DNA from 3 places in the Priestia sp. 10L35 genome. Region 3 is predicted to be linked to each of the others. Evidence: riboswitches for the same ligand, from Rfam matches in the RefSeq annotation. Region 3 holds a riboswitch; each other region holds the start of a gene.
The links. Region 3 has a riboswitch for S-adenosylmethionine ahead of AC1DEF_RS16970 (bifunctional homocysteine S-methyltransferase/methylenetetrahydrofolate reductase). Riboswitches for the same ligand answer to the same signal wherever they lie in the genome.

Region 1: linked by a shared signal. The riboswitch ahead of AC1DEF_RS05570 (sulfite oxidase-like oxidoreductase) and the one ahead of AC1DEF_RS16970 (bifunctional homocysteine S-methyltransferase/methylenetetrahydrofolate reductase) in region 3 are both predicted to bind S-adenosylmethionine.
Region 2: linked by a shared signal. The riboswitch ahead of AC1DEF_RS04705 (hypothetical protein) and the one ahead of AC1DEF_RS16970 (bifunctional homocysteine S-methyltransferase/methylenetetrahydrofolate reductase) in region 3 are both predicted to bind S-adenosylmethionine.

Annotation. Positions count from the first base shown of each region.
Region 1 is NZ_JBFTKA010000001.1:1,074,963-1,078,237, forward strand. Features, by position in the region: gene AC1DEF_RS05560 (putative polysaccharide biosynthesis protein) at 1-1,274, shown strand, start outside; gene AC1DEF_RS05565 (hypothetical protein) at 1,288-1,656, shown strand; SAM riboswitch class I at 1,801-1,907, shown strand; gene AC1DEF_RS05570 (sulfite oxidase-like oxidoreductase) at 1,983-2,645, shown strand; gene AC1DEF_RS05575 (MogA/MoaB family molybdenum cofactor biosynthesis protein) at 2,679-3,191, opposite strand; gene moaC (cyclic pyranopterin monophosphate synthase MoaC) at 3,204-3,275, opposite strand, start outside.
Region 2 is NZ_JBFTKA010000001.1:919,372-922,646, reverse strand. Features, by position in the region: gene alaP (alanine permease AlaP) at 1-503, opposite strand, end outside; gene AC1DEF_RS04710 (DUF1540 domain-containing protein) at 821-979, opposite strand; gene AC1DEF_RS04705 (hypothetical protein) at 1,080-1,424, opposite strand; SAM riboswitch class I at 1,488-1,589, opposite strand; gene AC1DEF_RS04700 (hypothetical protein) at 1,711-2,007, shown strand; gene AC1DEF_RS04695 (GNAT family N-acetyltransferase) at 2,020-2,466, opposite strand; gene AC1DEF_RS04690 (hypothetical protein) at 2,548-2,988, opposite strand; gene AC1DEF_RS04685 (glycosyltransferase family 2 protein) at 3,098-3,275, opposite strand, start outside.
Region 3 is NZ_JBFTKA010000004.1:266,278-269,552, forward strand. Features, by position in the region: gene AC1DEF_RS16965 (YkvI family membrane protein) at 1-661, opposite strand, end outside; SAM riboswitch class I at 1,001-1,107, shown strand; gene AC1DEF_RS16970 (bifunctional homocysteine S-methyltransferase/methylenetetrahydrofolate reductase) at 1,215-3,053, shown strand; gene metH (methionine synthase) at 3,054-3,275, shown strand, end outside.

The DNA of each region.
Region 1 (3,275 bases), on a different contig from region 3:
TCATTAACGGAAAAGATTCCTCGGGAAATAGTCAAAAAGACGTAGTGTATGTCATCCAAATGGTAAGCTTTGCTTTAATTGTTATCCCGCCTATGAGTCTATTACGAGGCTACTTTCAAGGTAACCAGTCTATGGGACCGTCCGCGCTAAGTACGATTATTGAACAAATAGTGCGAGTGTTGTTCATTTTAGCAGGAGCATACGCTGTTATTCACCTTTTTCATAGCACAATGACAAAAGCTGTTGGAATCGGCACGTTTGGAGCGTTTATTGGAGGCGTAGGGGGAATTGGGATTCTTGGAGCGGTTTATTTGAAGCGCAAGCGGTTGATTATGAAAGAAGTGAACAGCGGAAAGAATAATAAGTCCGTTTCGTTCTCTTCAATGTCCAAAGAGCTTGTAACGTACGCCGTTCCGTTTGTATTAGTTGGTTTAGCTATTCCTATCTATCAAAATATTGATACGTTTACGATTAACATGCTCTTTCAATCAATAGGATATGGACAAGCTAAAGCTGAAACGATCAACTCCGTTATTGGATTAGCCCAGATTTTGGTGATGGTGCCAGTATCGTTAGCGACTGCCTTCAGCATGTCACTGATTCCGGGCATTACGTCTTCCTTTGTGCAAGGAAATTTACGGGAAGTAAAAGGGGAAATTACAAAAACGCTGCAGCTGCTGTTATTTTTTACTCTTCCTGCTGCCGTGGGGCTTTGTTTATTAGGCAAGCCGGTATATATGATGATTTTTGGAGAAAAAAACAGTCCTGAAATCGGTGGAATTGTTTTACAATGGTACGCGCCTGCTGCCATTTTATTTGCTCTTTTTACAGTAACAGCCGCAATTCTCCAAGGAATTAATCAGCAAAAGAAGCTAATTTTAGGCTTGGGCTTAGGAATTGTTGTGAAGATAGTATTAAACGTACTGCTGGTTTCAAGCTTAAGAGAAATTGGACCGGTTGTCGCGACTTACGGAGGGTATGGTGTATCGGTTATATATAACTTTTATTTAATTGAAAAATCCATTTCTTACCGAGTTCAATCACTGGGACAAGCTGCGTTGACACCTGTTTTATTAGTAAGTGTAATGTCAGCCGCTGTGATTATCGGCAATTATACTTCTCACTATTTTTTAGAAAATAAGCTGTCTGTATCTTCACTTGCGATGAGCACATCTTGTATTTCAATTGCTTTAGGTGCTGCCGTGTATCTAGGGCTTGGCGTAAAAACAAGTTTAGGGCAATCCGTTGTATTAAATAGAAGAAAAAGAATGTAAAGGAGAGAAAGTAGTGTCAAAGCGATTTGTACTAACCGTGGCGGCTGGAGGGTGTATAATAATTTCCGGCGCGCTGCTGCTATTAAATTGGGAAAGATTGTTTGGAGATTATCGTCCCGTTCAAACAGCAACAGCTGTATTCAAGCTAGAAGTGGGAAGTCAAGATGTAGCGAGGACTACAGATTCAGATGATGCTCTTCACTATATGGTGAAAAAAGGACATTTAGATGAATATATTCATATGATGAATGAAAAAGGCTATATGTTAAAAGAAAAAGATATTGATCATAACCGACTTGTTTTTAACGATGGACAAGAGGATGAGCAAATTTATTCTAAGCGCTTTGCCAAGAAGTATACGATGATTGATGGAGAAGGGTAAAGGTTTTACATGGTATTTTAGTCTACTAAAATCTTATAACCCTACCTGTTTTTAAAGTTTTTTTGCGGAAAAGAAAAATAATATTGACAATTATGACAAAAAGCTTAATACTGACTTTATTACATAAAACAAATACAATTTGTTTCCTTATCAAGAGAGGTGGAGGGACTGGCCCTGTGAAACCCGGCAACCGCTGTCTATGACAGAATGGTGCCAAATCCTTAAGAGTGTACTGCTCTTAGAGATAAGGAAGAAGCTGAAACAAAGCTCTTCCTTATTTATTTAAGGAAGGGCTTTTTATGTATAAAAAACAATGAGGTGATAATTTGAACAAAGCAGACCGTATCAAACGAATGAAAACACCAGAAATTGATCCAAGGTATGAAGGACGAGTGCCTCCGGGTCAGGTAGTAACGGAGCGCTTTCCGATTTTACATGAAGGCGACGTGCCGGAGTATAACTTAGAGGAGTGGACGCTTCGAGTGTTTGGATTAGTAAACAAAGAAGTGACGCTTTCGTATCAAGATATATTGGACATGCCGCAAACAACGGTGAAATGTGATATTCACTGCGTAACGAGATGGACAAAGCTTGATAATGAATTTACGGGCGTGCTGTTTACAGACTTTTTAAAAGCAGTTGGCTTGGAGTTAAAAAGTAAATACATCATGCTACATGGAGATAATGACTATACGTCAAACATTGAGGTAAAAGATTTACTGAGAGACGATATTCTTCTCGCTCATTCCTTTAACGGAGAGCCGCTTACAGCTAAGCACGGATATCCGCTGCGATTGGTTGTTCCGCATTTGTACTTTTGGAAAAGTGTTAAATGGCTTCGAGGCTTTGAAGCTATTGATGAAAATCATCCTGGCTTTTGGGAGCAAAACGGCTTTCATCTTAGAGGAGATCCGTTTAAAGAAGAGCGTTTTTCTGGAGAAGATTTAGGCATTCCAGAAGATGAGTGGGTACATAAAGACTATGATTAATGAAAATGCCTATGCGTGTGCATAGGCATTTTGTCAGCGCTGCCGGTTTAATTCCCACACAACGTGGCGAAGTTCAGGCAAAATCAGCTTGGTCATAGCTAGACGAACAGCACCGCTTGATCCTGGTGTAGAAAAAACGGCTTTTTCGTTAATCGTCCCGGCAATTGCCCGGCTCATAATTGCTGCGCTGCCAATGTCTTCGGTGTAGCTCAGCATGCGAAACAGCTCGCCAAACCCAACGATTTCTTTATGAATCAGCGCTTGAACGGCTTCAATTGTGACGTCTCGTTTTGTAATGCCAGTCCCGCCGTTTGTGAGAACAACGTCAATGTCCTCAGCACTGCATCCGGCAAGTATCGCTTGTTGAATCGACGTTTGGTCGTCTTTTACAATTTCATAGGAAGCGACCTGCATGTCGTGTTCTTTCAGAAGTTGGATCATTAGCGCGCCGCTTTTATCGGTTTCTTTTGTGCGTGTATCTGATACCGTAATGACTTTGCAGCGAACGGGCTGTGTTGCTTTGGCTTTATGTTCATGTACGCTCATTATGTACCTCCTTTACGCTTCCGTACGCTTGTAGTCACCGTTTTTGCCGCCAGATTTTTCAAGCAGATACGTTTCGCCGATAAT
Region 2 (3,275 bases), on a different contig from region 3:
GCAATCATTAATACAATCGCTAAAATTTTAATAAGTGCAAACCAAAATTCCAGTTCACCATATGCCTTAACAGCTAAGAAGTTAACCGTTGTCATAATGACAAGCGCCGATAACGCCCAAATCCAGTTTGGTACATCCGGATACCAATACCCCATATAAATACCAACGGCTGTAATTTCAGCCATACATGTTACAACCCATAAAAACCAGTAGTTCCAACCTGTTAAATAACCAGCAAGCGGCCCTAAGTAGTCGCGTGCGTACTTGCTGAATGAACCTGCAACAGGTTTTTGAATCGCCATTTCTCCAAGTGCTCTCATAATAAAAAACATAATCATTCCGCTAAATCCGTACGCCAATAATATTCCTGGCCCTGCTAATTTAATAGCAGATGCAGATCCAAGAAACAGTCCTACCCCTATGGCTGCTCCTAAGGACATCAGCGTCACATGTCTTTCTTCTAACCCGCGTTTCAATTCTTTCCCCTGAGTTTTCCCCTGCATAAACGTCTCCCCTTTTTCCAATCTGTCAAAACGAGATGAACACAGCCTTTTTTGTTAGCGCTTTCATATAAATTTGTGCTAAAAGACAGCTAGGCTGTATATTTGTATTCTATCACCTTTCTCTCACTTTTCTTTTGTCGAAAAACAAAAAAATTATCTTATCATTTTGTTTAAACGCACAATTAGACATAGGCACTGCTTTTTTACTATGTATTTATTATTGCACCTAAGTAATAGTATTTTAAAAAAATAGAAAAACGCCGACTCAATTCCGTCAGCGCATCGTTCATTTTATGCTTTTTTATAAAAACTAGCATTTATCTCGCGGGTTCAAAAGTTTTACAGCCAGGTTCTTCCGTTTCAGAAACATGGTGACTACTTTCAGGACTCACAACGTAAATGGACTCTGCACTGCATTTATTTCCGGATTTCCAATACATGCACTCATTCACTTCACACAATACACCTTGGGCCACTGCTATCCCTCCTTTGCTTGTCTTATCTATTTACTACCCGAAATATAACGATTCTAACATTTTTACGCAAAAAAACCGCTTGTTTCTCAAGCGGATCTTTTTATTGCGTGTGTTCAACATACTGTTTTTTAGCTAAATATAACTCACGGCTCAGCGTAATCCGCCGTTCTCTCAAGTGCCTTAAGTTAGCCTGAAATTGTTCGTTAGTTGGCTCTTCTTGAATTAAGCGATACGTAAAAGAAATATCTTCATTTAACTGTTTAAAATCTTCCCATATCTCTTGAACTAGGGCGGATTGTTTTTCTTCAAATGAACGATTTTGATGCGTTTTTAGCGCGGCTAAAATTTCCTGCTGCCACGTTTCGTCTTTTATTTCTTTTGCTAATAAGTATAGATCTAAATAATCATTAATGCATAAATTCGTTTGTGTATTATTCAATGTCATCACCTTTTCTATACGAAATGTTTCTTCCTAAGAAGAGGATTTCATCATAGAAAAAGATTCCTCTTCTTATCTGTCAGAGCTAGGCTATGCTGGAATTAGCACCATTCAATAATTGTGGTTGCTGAGGTTTCAAAGGGCCAGTCCCTCCACCTCTCTAGATAAGAATATTTCGTTTTTAAATTATTTCTGACTATTCTAATATGTTTTATAGGTTACGTCAATAGCTTTTCAATAAAAAGAAAAAAGAAGTAAAATATGGTATGCTTTCATAAAGGATGGTGAGCACATGAAACGATATATGTTATCTGCTTTTTTGGGAAGCTTGCTGCTGCTTCTCAGCATTGCCTTTTCATCTACTTTCCATATTGCAATTGTCAAAACAACCGGAAGTATTGGAGGGATTATTTTAGCAGCAGCGGCTTTGATTATGAACGCGCTTGAAGCCCCCCCCTCCTCAGACAATACAGCTGGAGGAGCCGTTGAAGTACTAGATAAAGGCGCTGTTTGGGCTACTTATTTACTTTTACTTTCATTACCGAACCTCATCGCATGTATAACATCTTATGTTTTATGGACTCGCTGACATTCATCAACGTTACGGACGTTTTGCCACTTGGAAGCTCATTGATATTTGTTTATTTACAAAGCCAAGTTCACGATACACATGCTGTGCAAAATTCCCAGCATGAACGCTGAGTCTGATTTCAGGGTATCCTTTGATAGACAATTCATCAATTGCTTTTTGCATTAACGGCTTGGCTAAACCTTGCCCGCGGTATTCGGGTACAACATATAATTCGTAGATAAAGCCAATTTCTTCTTTTGAAAAGAAGTCGGTAGATGGGCCGATAAGACCCCAGCCTGCGAGTTTATTTTCTTGTCTTGAAACTAAATAATAACAGCCTTTTTCAAAGGCACTACCAACTAGTTCATTTACGCGTTCAGCTGACGGATGAAACTGCTTCATCGTTCCTTCAAACAGCGCATCAGCAGATTTCATCCGAATTTCCTGTAATTCTTCTTCAGTAGCTTTTGCAATCATTATGGATCTCTCCTTTCGTGTTCGTTTTCCACATGCGAGGATAAATTCCTGCAAAAAAAGTCTTCGCCTAAGCGAAGACTTTTATTTAAATTCAAAATGTTGTTGATGATTGCCTCGTTCGTCCGTCCAGTTAATCATAATGTCTAAACTTGCCGCTTTTCCAGGAACAGCAAAATTCGCGTAGCGAAAACGCTGACCGCTTTTGCTTAAGTTAGACCTTTCAATAGGAGAAAACAAGCTGTATTTCGCCTTGTTTTTTCCTTCGTGCCGAAAAGCTTGGACCTGCACGCGCTCTACGTCTTTTCCAATGTTTTCAACGGTTAATCCATATGTATGATAGACGTTATTTTTCCACTTTAGCTGATTATCTCCCGTCATGCTCGCTTTTGTCAGTTCAACCGACCATTGTTCAGATGATTTCTTCATTGGAAGCTTCTCAATCGAAAGAGCGCTGACATGAATGGCTGCAAAAGCAAGCCAAACAAAACAAAAAGTGCTGACTGTATAAAATAGTCTTTTCATAGATTTTGATCTCCTTAGAAATTTTAGTAGTAGCATTTCCTGTTCACTCAAAAATTATGATAAACGCTTTAACAAAAAAAGCCTCTCCATTTAGGAGAAGCTTCTTAAATTAATGCATAAGCAAATCTTTTTGTTTGTCTAATGAGTGTTTTGTATATAAATCTCTTTCAATCGCATATTTAGGACGCTGTTTCACTTCGTTAAAAATCTTGCCAATGTATTCTCCGACAAGACCCATTCCCATTAGCTGCAAGCCGCCTACAAGCCAAATTGATAAAATAAGAGAC
Region 3 (3,275 bases):
CTATTAAGGCCCCTTTTGTAATCACGCTCCTATCTTTCACCGAGCTTCCTAATGGGACCAAAACGGCCTGAGCCAAAGCTAGATTCAGGGAAATATATAAAAAGGGACTAACCGCCCACTTCCACTGCGTGACGAGCGTTAAATCCGGCTTCGTTTGAATCAGTGAGAAATAGCTGATATTCGGCATAAAGATGATAAAAGCAAATGAAAGCATCATCGGCACAACAAGAGAATTAACCATTAAAATACCGTTAATTCCTTTTGCGATAAATATATAAGTTAAAACAATTGTAAAAATCATCCCAACAGGAGGCCACAGCCCAAACTGTTCTTTTCCTATTGCTCCCGTACTCGCTAGCATGACTGAAGTTACTCCAAATAAAATGACAATCATTACACCGTTTACCACTTTTCCAAGCACATCACCAAATAAATATGTATTAAGCTGCTGATAAGAAGAAGCCCCAATTGCGTGCGAAAGCAGCATCATTTTTGAACCTAGCCAAATAAAAAACAAGCCGCTGACCAAAATTCCGACCATTCCAAGTTCCCCGTACTGTGTAAAAAATTGAACGATTTCCTTGCCTGTTGCAAAACCGGCTCCTACAACGGTGCCTACATACGTAGCAGCAACCTGCAGCGTGAGTTTCCACCTTTTCATGCCCATCACCCTTCTACCCTTCATAGTTCACTATATGTAGAAACGATAAAAAAAAGACGAGCCTTTTTACATGTAAATCTACGCATATCCCAGTGCTTGTGCCTTTTGGTTTATTTTTTTCATTTTCTTTTTGTATTTCTCACAAAAAACTCCTTAACCCCTAACATAACAGTCATTTTCAAACAAAATATACGGATATTTCCCCTTTAGCTTTTAAATTTTCCTCAATATTTGCTGGAAATTCACAATTTACTGTTGTATAATTTCTAAAAATCAGATAAATTATTAAATAAGTATTCTTTCTATTTAAAAAAATATGTTTCAATTATATACAATTGATTCTTATCATGAGAGGTGGAGGGACTGGCCCTTTGAAACCTCAGCAACCAGTCGTTAGAGACATGGTGCTAAATCCAGCAAGCAATTTATTGCTTGGAAGATAAGAAGGCGAAAAAAGTCTTCTTCTTAAGAAGACTTTTTCTATTTTATCGGCATATTGCATAAAACGAATCACTCGTGAAATAGAAGCGGAACAATTTAAGGAGGTTTTGACATGGGGTTACTTGAAGATTTAAAGTCTAAAATTTTAATTGGGGATGGTGCCACTGGTACCCTCCTTTACTCACACGGTATTGACAGCTGTTTTGAAGAACTAAACATCACCAAACCAGAAGAGGTTTCTCGTATTCACAGAGCCTATGTAGAAGCTGGTGCAAACGTTATTCAAACAAATACGTACGCTGCTAATTATCAAAAACTTGCCCGTTATGGATTAGAAGATTCAGTCAAAGACATCAATGTTGCTGGTGTAAAATTAGCGAAACAAGCTGCAAAAGATCAGGCTTACGTGGTTGGTACACTCGGCGGAATTCGTTCTTTCCAAAAAAACGCTATTAGTTTAGAAGAGGTTAAGCGAAGCATTCGTGAACAGATGTTTTGGCTTTTAAATGAAGGCGTGGATGGCCTTTTGTTTGAAACATACTATGATTTCGAAGAATTAAAAACCGTTCTTACACTGGCAAGAAAAGAAACGGATAAGCCTATTATTACTCACGTTTCCCTGCATGATATTGGCGTACTGCAAGATGGCCGTCCTTTAGCAGATGCATTAAAAGAATTAGAGGCGCTGGGAGCAGATGTTGTCGGGCTAAACTGCCGTTTAGGTCCTTATCATATGATTCAGTCTCTTGAAGAAGTACCGCTTCCTGATCGTGCTTTCTTATCTGCTTACCCTAATGCCAGCCTTCCGGCGTATGTGGAAGGAAAGCTGGAATATGAAACAAATGAAGACTACTTTGTAGAAAGCGCGCGTTTATTCCGCGAACAAGGGGTTCGCTTAATTGGAGGATGCTGCGGTACAACACCAGCTCACGTACGCGCAATGTCATCTGCCTTAAAAGACCTGCCTCCGATTACAAGCAAAGTTGTTAAAATGAGACCTGCCGTTACGGTTCAAGAGCGTGAGCAGCAGGATAAACCTCATATGCATGAAATTGTGAAGAAGCGCCGCTCGGTTATCGTCGAGCTAGATCCGCCTAAACAGCTTGGTCCGACGAAATTTTTAGAAGGCGCAAAAGCACTTGATAAAGTCGGCGTAGATGCTATTACATTAGCTGATAATTCTCTTGCCTCACCTCGCATCAGCAACTTGGCAATGGCAACACTGATGCAGCAAGAAACAAAAGCACGACCGCTTATTCATATTACCTGTCGCGACCGAAATTTAATTGGACTTCAATCTCATTTAATGGGACTTCATACGCTAGGAATGAATCAAGTACTTGCAATTACCGGTGATCCGTCGAAAGTTGGCGATTTCCCTGGCGCCACTTCGGTCTACGATTTATCTTCATTTGACTTGATTAGTTTAATCGCTCAGTTTAATGAAGGACTATCTTATTCCGGCAAACCACTTGGTCAAAAAACCAATTTTTCCATTGCAGCTGCCTTTAACCCAAACGTGCGTCACTTAGACCGAGCCGTTCAGCGTTTGGAAAAGAAAATCGACTGCGGGGCTCACTATTTCATTACTCAGCCTCTCTATTCAACTAAGCAAATTGAAGAGGTATATGAAGCAACCAAACATTTAACAACACCGGTATATATCGGTATCATGCCGTTAACAAGCGCAAGAAATGCTCGATTTATTCACCATGAAGTACCTGGAATTAAATTATCAGAAGATATTCTAGAACGCATGGATGCAACGGGAAATGACCGAATCCGCGGTGAAGTCGAAGGTCTTGCGATTGCAAAAAACTTAATTGATACAGCATATGAGTTATTTGACGGTATTTACTTAATTACGCCGTTTATGCGCTATGAAATGACCGAAATTCTAACACGCTATATTCATGACAAGCAACTTGTTACATCAGAAAGGAAGATATAAATGAGCTCACTTATCGAACAACAACTAAAGAAGCGAATACTCGTCATCGATGGAGCAATGGGAACGATGATTCAAGATGCTGATTTAACCGCTGAAGATTTTGGCGGCGAAGAATATGAAGGCTGCAACGAATATTTGACTCGAACAGCGCCTCATGTGATTCAGCGCATTCATGAAGAGTACTTTGCAGCAGGTGCTGACATCATTGAAACCAATACGTTT